One region of the Streptomyces sp. NPDC006529 genome, then DNA from elsewhere that is predicted to be linked to it. Evidence: riboswitches for the same ligand, from Rfam matches in the RefSeq annotation. Region 1 holds a riboswitch; the other holds the start of a gene.
The links. Region 1 has a riboswitch for cobalamin ahead of ABZY31_RS14085 (cobalamin biosynthesis protein). Riboswitches for the same ligand answer to the same signal wherever they lie in the genome.
Positions count from the first base shown of each region.

Region 2: another riboswitch for cobalamin. It lies ahead of cobN (cobaltochelatase subunit CobN); the one in region 1 lies ahead of ABZY31_RS14085 (cobalamin biosynthesis protein).

Region 1 is NZ_JBEXPB010000015.1:54,320-58,940, forward strand. It holds gene ABZY31_RS14075 (inorganic phosphate transporter) at 181-1,452, shown strand; gene ABZY31_RS14080 (hypothetical protein) at 1,473-1,694, shown strand; cobalamin riboswitch at 1,807-1,946, shown strand; gene ABZY31_RS14085 (cobalamin biosynthesis protein) at 1,983-2,969, shown strand; partial or broken gene ABZY31_RS14090 (cobyric acid synthase) at 2,966-4,483, shown strand.
Region 2 is NZ_JBEXPB010000005.1:207,158-211,778, forward strand. It holds gene cobN (cobaltochelatase subunit CobN) at 1-1,556, opposite strand, end outside; cobalamin riboswitch at 1,589-1,752, opposite strand; gene cobG (precorrin-3B synthase) at 2,520-3,929, shown strand; gene ABZY31_RS06930 (precorrin-8X methylmutase) at 3,938-4,585, shown strand; gene ABZY31_RS06935 (precorrin-2 C(20)-methyltransferase) at 4,582-4,621, shown strand, end outside.

The DNA of each region.
Region 1 (4,621 bases):
CGGCCGGGGGTCCATCCAGCCCCTGACGTGCGTAAACAGGTGCATCAGCGGTCCAATGGGGACGAGCGCGGCGAACCGTCCCCGGATCGGTACACCGCTCCGCCCGGTCCAGTTCATCTTCCGTTCACTCAAGTTGCCTACGGTCGGCGAGCCACTGACGTCAAACAGAAGCCTGGGTAAATGGAGCACATAACGCTTCTCCTCGGGATCGTGATCATTACCGCTCTCGTGTTCGACTTCACGAACGGTTTCCACGACACGGCCAACGCGATGGCCACCACCATCTCGACCGGCGCACTCAAGCCCAAGACGGCGGTGGCCATGTCCGCCGTGCTGAACCTCGTCGGCGCGTTCATGTCCGTGGAGGTCGCCAAGACGATCTCCAAGGGCCTGGTCAACGAGCAAGGCATCCAGCCGGAGGTCATCTTCGCCGCGCTGGTCGGCGCCATCCTCTGGAACCTCGTCACCTGGCTGGTCGGCCTGCCGTCCAGTTCCTCGCACGCCCTGATGGGCGGCCTGGTCGGTGCGGCCGTCGCCTCCGCCGGTCTCGGCGCCGTCAACGGCGGCACGCTCGTCACCAAGGTGCTGCTCCCCGCGGTCGCCGCGCCCATCGTGGCCGGAGTGGCCGCGATGCTGGCCTCGCGGCTCACCTACAAGGTGGGCAAGAACGTCGACGAGAAGACCTCCGCCAAGGGCTACAAGGCCGGTCAGATCGCCTCGGCCGGACTCGTCTCCCTGGCGCACGGCACCAACGACGCGCAGAAGACCATGGGCATCATCACCCTGGCGCTGGTCGCCGGCGGTGCGCTCGCCCCCGGCTCCAACCCGCCGGTCTGGGTCATCTTCTCGGCCGGCATGGCGATCGCGATGGGCACCTACCTGGGCGGCTGGCGCATCATCCGCACCATGGGCAGCGGCCTGACCGACCTCCAGCCGCAGCAGGGCTTCGCCGCCCAGACCTCGGCCGCCAGCGTCATCCTGGCCTCCTCCAGCCTCGGCTTCTCCCTCTCCACCACCCACGCCTGCTCCGGCGCGGTCATGGGTGCGGGCCTGGGCCGCAAGGGCGGCGTGGTCCGCTGGTCCACCGCCAGCCGGATGTTCATCGCCTGGGGCCTGACCCTGCCGGCCGCCGCCCTGGTGTCCGCGGGCGCCGAGCTCGTCATGCGGACCGGTGACGTCGGCGTGGCCGCCGTCGCGCTCTTCCTCGTCGGCTCCTGCGTCGCCATCTGGCTCGTCTCGCGCCGCCAGGTCGTCGACCACACCAACGTGAACGGCACGCCGGACGCCCCGGCCGAGGCTCCCGGCGTGGTCACCACCGCGATCGCCGCCGTCGTCGTTCCGCCGCTCGCGGGCACCACCGCCGCGGTCACGGACGAGGCCTTCAAGGCGACCATCCCCACCCCGGCACCGGCCGCTCCCCCGGCCCCGGCGGCTCCCGCCGCCGCGGTCTGACCCACAGAGGAATCGGCAGTATGAAGATCGACTGGGCAGCACTCGGCTCCGTGTTCGGCGTCAGCCTCTCCGCCACCGTCGCCCTCGTGACCCTGTTCACCCTGGGCATCGTGGGCCTGTCGAAGCACGAGGCCGCGACCGGCCGGGGCGGCGCCGCCCACCTGGCACGCACCGGCGCCTACGCCTGCTTCTCGCTCTGCGCGGTGGCCGTCGGCTACGCGATCTACCTGATCGTCAGCTGACGCCGCGCGGTCACCCCCGCGCGTCCCACCCGCCCCAGCACGTCCGAAAGCTCCCTCCGGCCCACCGCCGGGGGGAGCTTTCGCAGGTCAACGGCAAGTTGACGGGCGTTCGCGGGGCGTGGTGGACTGCCGGAGCCAACACGGCGGCATGAAGAGGAAGTCCGGTGCGAATCCGGCGCGGTCCCGCCACTGTCACCGAGGAGCCGACGGCTCCCCGGAAGCCAGGAACTCTCGCCACCGGACACGTCGAACCAGGGCGCGGACCCTGAGTGAGGACCTACCTGCCACATGCGTGCCGATCGCGTTTTCGCGTACGGCGCGACGGCCGGCCTGATCGGCGACCGGATCCTCGGTGATCCGCGCCGCGGGCATCCCGTCGCCGCCTTCGGGCGGACCGCCGCCACCGTCGAACGGGCCCTGTGGGGCCACAGCCGGGCCCGGGGCGCCCTGCACACCCTGGTGTGCGCGGGGGGCGCGGCCGCCGTCGGCGCGCTCGGCGCCCGCGCCGTGCGCTCCCGGCCCGCCGCCGCCCGCATCGCCCTGACCGCCGCCGCCACCTGGGCGGTGGTGGGCGGCACCTCGCTGGGCCGCGAAGCCCTGGCCATCGGGGGCGCCCTGGCCGCCGGGGACACCGAGGTGGCCCGGGAGCGGCTGCCGCACCTGTGCGGACGCGACCCGCAGGCCCTGGACGAGCAGCAGATCGCCCGCGCCGTCGTGGAGTCCGTCGCCGAGAACACCTCGGACGCCGTCGTCGGCGCCCTGGTCTGGGGCGCCCTGGCGGGGGTGCCCGGGCTGCTGTTCTTCCGCGCCGTGAACACCCTGGACGCGATGGTCGGCCACCGCTCCCCGCGCTACCTGCGCTACGGCTGGGCCTCGGCCCGGCTCGACGACGTCGCGGGCTGGCCGGGCGCCCGGCTGACCGCGCTGGCCGCCGTGGCGGCCGGACCCGACCGGCGGGGCGCCGTACGGGCCTGGCGCGCGGACGCCGCCGCCCACCCCAGCCCGAACGCCGGCCCGGTGGAGGCCTCCTTCGCGGGCGCGCTCGGGGTCCGCCTCGGCGGGACCCTGGCGTACGCGGGGCGCGTGGAGCACCGGGCGGTGCTGAACGGGGCGGCGGGCCGTCCGGTCGACGCCCCGGACATCGAGCGCGCCGTACGGCTCTCGCGCCGGGTCACCTGGATCTCCCTCGGGGCATGCGTGGCCCTGCGGTCGCTGGTGTCGTCACTGCGCGCGTCACGCCGCGCATCCGGTCGTACGACGAAGGGAAGCGCATGAGCGGCGCACGGCGCGGCGGCGGACTCCTGGTCGCCGGCACCACCTCCGACGCGGGCAAGAGCGTGGTCACCGCGGGCATCTGCCGCTGGCTGGCCCGCCAGGGCGTGAAGGTGGCGCCCTTCAAGGCACAGAACATGTCGCTGAACTCCTTCGTCACCCTGGAGGGCGCCGAGATCGGCCGCGCCCAGGCGATGCAGGCCCAGGCGGCGCGGGTCGAACCCACCGCGCTGATGAACCCGGTGCTGCTGAAACCCGGCAGCGACCGCAGCAGCCAGGTCGTGCTGCTGGGCAAGCCGGTGGGTGAGATGAGTGCGCGCGGCTATCACGGGGGGAGGCAGGAGCAGTTGCTCGGCATCGTCACGGACTGCCTGGAGCAGCTGCGGGGCACGTATGACGCCGTGATCTGCGAGGGGGCGGGCAGTCCGGCCGAGATCAACCTGCGGCGCACGGACATCGTGAACATGGGGATCGCGCGGGCCGCGCGCTTCCCGGTGGTCGTGGTCGGCGACATCGACCGCGGCGGGGTCTTCGCCTCCTTCTTCGGTACGACGGCCCTGCTGTCGCCCGAGGACCAGTCGCTGATCGCGGGCTACCTCGTCAACAAGTTCCGCGGGGACGTGTCCCTGCTGGAGCCGGGCATGGAGATGCTGCGCGGGCTGACCGGGCGGGCGACCTACGGGGTGCTGCCCTTCCGGCACGGGCTCGGCATCGACGAGGAGGACGGCCTGCGGGTCTCGCTGCGCGGCGCCGTACGGGAGTCCGTGGTCGCCCCGCCGGTGGGCGAGGACGTGCTGCGGGTGGCGGTGTGCGCGGTCCCGCTGATGTCGAACTTCACGGACGTGGACGCGCTGGCCGCCGAACCGGGCGTCGTGGTGCGGTTCGTGGACCGGGCCGAGGAACTGGCCGACGCCGACCTGGTCGTCGTCCCCGGCACCCGCGGCACCGTGAAGGCGCTGGCCTGGCTGCGCGAGCGCGGCCTCGCCGACGCGCTGGCCCGGCGGGCCGCCGAGGGGCGGCCGGTTCTGGGCGTCTGCGGTGGCTTCCAGGTGCTGGGCGAGTCCATCGAGGACGAGGTCGAGTCCCGGGCCGGGGTCGTCGAGGGGCTCGGGCTGCTGCCCGTGCGCGTCCGCTTCGAGCGGGAGAAGACCCTCGCGCGGCCGAGCGGGAGCGCGCTGGGCGAGAGCGTCCAGGGGTACGAGATCCACCACGGCGTGGCCGATGTGCGGGGCGGCACCCCCTTCCTGGACGGGTGCCGGGTCGGTGAGGTGTGGGGCACCCACTGGCACGGGTCGCTGGAGAGCGACGGCTTCCGGCGGGCCTTCCTGCGGGAGGTCGCGCGGGCCGCCGGCCGCCGGTTCGTTCCGGCCCCGGACACGTCGTTCGGCTCCCTGCGGGAGGAGCAGCTGGATCTGCTCGGCGATCTGATCGAGGAGCACGCCGATACCGATGCGCTGCTGCGGCTGATCGAGTCCGGCGCCCCGGCGGGGCTCCCGTTCCTGCCGCCGGGCGCGCCGTGACGGCGCCCCGGGCCCTGCGGGGCTCTCCCCCACCCCGCCCCTTCCCGAAACCGGGCTCCGCCCGGACCCGGTCCTCAAACGCCGGACGGGCTGACACCCTCCAGCCCCGCCCGCGATTGAGGCGCGGGGTCCGGG
Region 2 (4,621 bases), on a different contig from region 1:
CCGTCCTCGGCCGCGGCCTGGATCCAGCGGTAGGCGGCGAGGTAGTGGTGCGAGGGCGGGAGGTCCGGGTCGTGGTAGATCGCGATCGGGTTCTCGCCGAAGCCGCGCGGCGGCTGGATGAGGATGAGCAGGTTCCCGCGGCGCAGCGCCGCCAGCACGATGTCGCCGTCGGGGTCGCCGCCGGCCGCGGTGCGCGAGCGGTCCAGGAACATGTTGCCGGGCGCCTGCCCCCAGTGCTCCTCGACGCCTTCGCGCAGCTCGCCGGGGAGCGTGGCGTACCAGCGGCGGTAGTCGGCGGCCGGGATCCGGACCGGGTTGCGGGCCAGCTGCTCCTCGGTGAGCCAGTCCTGGTCGTGGCCGCCGGCCTCGATCAGCGCGCGGATCAGCTCGTCCCCGTCGCCGGAGACCAGACCGGGGATCTCCTCGGCCGGGCCGAAGTCGTAGCCCTCCGCGATCAGGCGGCGCAGCAGTGCGACGGCGCTGGCGGGGGTGTCGAGACCGACGGCGTTGCCGATGCGGGAGTGCTTGGTGGGGTACGCGGAGAGGACGAGCGCGATCCGCTTCTCGGCGTTCGGGGTGTGCCGCAGCCGGGCGTGGCGTACGGCGATGCCCGCGACGCGGGCGGCCCGCTCGGGATCGGCGACGTACGCCGGGAGGCCGTCCTCGTCGATCTCCTTGAAGGAGAACGGGACGGTGATCAGCCGGCCGTCGAACTCCGGTACCGCGACCTGGCTGGCCGAGTCGAGCGGGGACAGGCCCTCGTCGCTCTCCTGCCACGTCTCGCGGGAACCGGTCAGGCACAGCGCCTGCAGGATCGGTACGTCGAGGGCGGCGAGCGCGCCCGCGTCCCACGACTCGTCGTCGCCGCCCGCCGAGGCCTCGGCGGGGCGGGTGCCGCCCGCCGCCAGGACCGTGGTCACGATGGCGTCCGCCGTCGCCAGCTCCGCGAGCAGTTCCGGCTCGGGGGAGCGCAGCGAGGAGACGTACAGCGGCACGGGCACGCCGCCCGCGTCCACCACGGCGTCCGCGAGGCCGTGCACGAAGGCGGTGTTGCCGCTCATGTGGTGGGCGCGGTAGTAGAGCACCGCGATCCGGGGGCCCGTGGCCGGCACCGCCGCGCGCTCCAGCCTGCCCCAGGTGGGCGCGGCCGCGGGCGGGTCGAAGCCGTGGCCGGTGAGCAGCACGGTGTCCGAGAGGAAGCGGGCCAGCTGCTCCAGGTTGGCCGGGCCGCCGTGCGCGAGGTAGGCGTGGGCCTCGGCCGCGATGCCGATGGGGACGGTGGAGGCCTCCATCAGCTGGGCGTCGGGGGCCTGTTCGCCGGTCAGGACGACGACCGGCCGGGGCTGGTCGGCGGCGAGGAGCAGGTCGAGCCCCTCCTGCCAGGCGCGCAGGCCGCCGAGGAGGCGTACGACGACCAGGTCCACGCCGTCGAGCAGCGCGGGGAGGTCGTCGAGGGGGAGCCGGGAAGGGTTCGCGAACCGGTACGGGACCGGGCCGTCGTCCGAGGCGCGGGCACTGAGCAGATCGGTGTCGGACGTCGACAGCAGCAGGATCATGCGGCGGCGGGCCTTCCTCGGGGTTTCCGCGCCCCGGGCAGTGAGGACGACGGGAGTTCCTGACTCACCCGGTGGCGCGGTGGGGCGCTGCCGGATTCACAGTGGCGGGACCGCGCCGGAATCGCACCGGGCTTCCTCCCATGTCGCCGTCCTCGGCGATGACGGGCCGAATGGCCCGTCGAGGGGCCATCTTAGGTGCCGGGGCGAGCGGATGGCAGGTGGGGGCGGTTCCCGGGGTGGATCGCTGGCGCGGGGCCGGGGTTTGGTGGTGCGGGGCCGGGTTTTGGCGGCGGGTGCGGGTCGTGGGGCCTGTGGTGTGCCCTCAATCGCCGGGCGGGCTGGATTTGGTTCGGGTGGTCGGGTGGCCGCGGGTGCTGGGCGGGCTGGGTGTGGCTGGGGGTGGGTGTGTGGCTGCGGGTGTTGGGCGGGCTGGGATTGGCAGGCGGGTGGGTCGTTGGGCCGGGGTGGTGGTGGCCTTGGCTGTGTTGGCGGGTGCGGGTGGTGGGGCCTCCGGCGGGCCCTCAAACGCCGGGCGGGCTGATTTTGGCGACCGGGGTGCCGGGCAGGCCGGATCGGACTGGGGTGGTTGTGTGGCCAGGGTGTGGGGGCTGGAATTGGCTGCGCCGGGATGCGGGCAAATTTCAGCCTCGCCGGCGTTTGAGGCGCCGCCGGAGGCTCCACATGGCGGCAGTCGCCAACGCACCGGCGGCTGACGGGCGCGCAGGCCCGGGCCGCGGGGCCGGCGGCATCTGGGCGTGCGCCGGGCCGGGTCGGTGGCATGGGGGCGTGCCGGGCCAGGCCGGGCCGGGTCGGTGGCATGCGGGCGTGCCGGGCCAGGTCGGGCCGGGGCGCGGCGACGGCATGCGGGCGGGCAGAGCCCGGGGCGGCGGGGCGTGGCCGGGGGGACGGGGCGTGGTGACGGACACAGGTCGGCGGGCGCCGATCGTGGGTATGCTCGCCGCCATGCCCCCGCCCTCTTCCGCCGCATCCCGGGACGAACCCGTCATACGGGACCGCGGCGACGCCTGCCCCGGCGCGCTGCGCTTGCACGCGGCGGACGACGGGCACCTCGCCCGGATCCGGATCCCCGGGGGTCTGCTCACGGCGGATGCCGCCGCCGCAGTGGCCGACGCCGCGGACCGGCTCGGCGACGGGCACCTCGACCTCACCTCGCGGGGCAACGCGCAGCTGCGCGGCCTCGGCGCGAGCTGCGGCGGCGAACTCGCCGCCCTGCTGACCGCCGCCGGACTGCTGCCCGCCGCAGCGGCCACCCACGAACGCGTCCGCAACATCGTCGCCTCGCCCCTCTCCGGGCTCGACCGGCAGGGTCGCCCCGACGTCACGCCGTGGGTCGGCGCGCTGGACCGGCTGCTGTGCGCGAGCGGGCCCGCGGCCGCGCTGTCCGGGCGCTTCCTCTTCGCCCTCGACGACGGACGCGGCGACGTGTCCTCGCTCGCACCCGACGTGCACGTGCTGGCCCTGAAGCGCGGAATGGCCGTGCTGTGGACGCACGATGACACCGACGCGGTCGCCGTGGGCCACCAGGACGCCCCCCGGGCGGCCCTGACGGTCGCCCGGTACTTCCTCGACGTGGTCCACGAAGCCGGCACCAAGGCCTGGCGGGTGAGCGAGCTTCCCGTCGAACAACGCCCGGAGTCCGGGGAGTTGCTCAAGCGGTTGCGGGAGCGGGGCATTTCGGCCGAGCGGGCCCACGGCTTCCGGCGCCGGACCGGACCCGGGCCCCGCCCGGGTCCGGTGGCGGGACTGGACCCGGACCACGTCGCCCTCTCGGTACTGGCCCCGCTGGGCCGGCTGACCAGCGCCCAGTGGCGCCTGCTCGCCGCCACGGCCACCGCCGCGGCCGGGACCCTGCGGCTCACGCCCTGGCGCGGGATCGTCGTTCCCGGTGTCCGCGCGGCCACGGCCGCCGACACCCTCGCCCGGCTCGCCGACGCCGGGCTGGTCACGGCGCCCGGCGACCCGTGGGAGAACGTGAGCGCCTGCACCGGGCGGCCCGGCTGCGCGAAGGCGCTGGCCGACGTACGGGCCGACGCCCGCGCGGTCGTGGCCCGTTCGGGCGCGGCGGGCGGACCGGACGCACCGGTCCCCGCGGCACCGGCACTGCCCGTGCACTGGTCCGGGTGCGAGCGGCGCTGCGGGCACCCGCGCGCCCGCGCCTGGGTGGACCTGGTCGCCGGGCCCCGGGGGTACGGCGTCACCGTGGCCGGCCCGCGCGCCGGGCACGCGGTGCGGGAGGACGTACCGGCCACCCCCGAGGACCTGACCGCCGCCCTCGCGGAAGCGGATGCGGAAGCCGCGTTCCACCAGCCCCACCCGACCCAGCACACCCAGCAGCCTCAGCGGCAGATGTAGTTGAAGAGATGAGCGAGTACACAGTGTTCGAGTACGAGAAGGACGGCGCCGCGATCTACCGCCAGTCCTTTGCCACGATCCGCGCCGAGGCGGACCTCGCCGGGCTGCCCGCCTCGGTGTCGCAGGTCGCCGTACGCATGATCCACGCGTGCGGGATGACCGACCTGACCAAGGATCTGGGGTACACGCCGGACGTGGTGCTGCGCGCCCGCGCCGCGCTGAACGCGGGGGCGCCCATCCTGTGCGACGTCCGCATGGTCGCCAGCGGGGTCACCCGCAAGCGGCTGCCCGCCGACAACGAGGTGATCTGCACCCTGTCGGACCCGGCCGTACCGGACCTGGCCGCGAAGATGGGCACCACGCGCAGCGCCGCCGCCCTCGAACTCTGGCGCAACCGCGACCTGTTGGAAGGCTCCGTGATCGCCGTCGGCAACGCGCCGACCGCCCTCTTCCGGCTGCTGGAGATGATCGAGGAAGGCGCGCCCCGTCCGGCCGCCGTCATCGGCGTGCCCGTCGGATTCATCGGCGCCGCCGAATCCAAGGACGCGCTCGCCGCCCACCCCTCGGGGCTGGACCACCTGATCGTCCGGGGGCGGCGCGGCGGCAGCGCCATCGCCGCCGCCGCCGTCAACGCGATCGCGAGCGAGGAAGAATGAGCGCCACCAGCGCCACCAGCGCGACGACCACCCCCG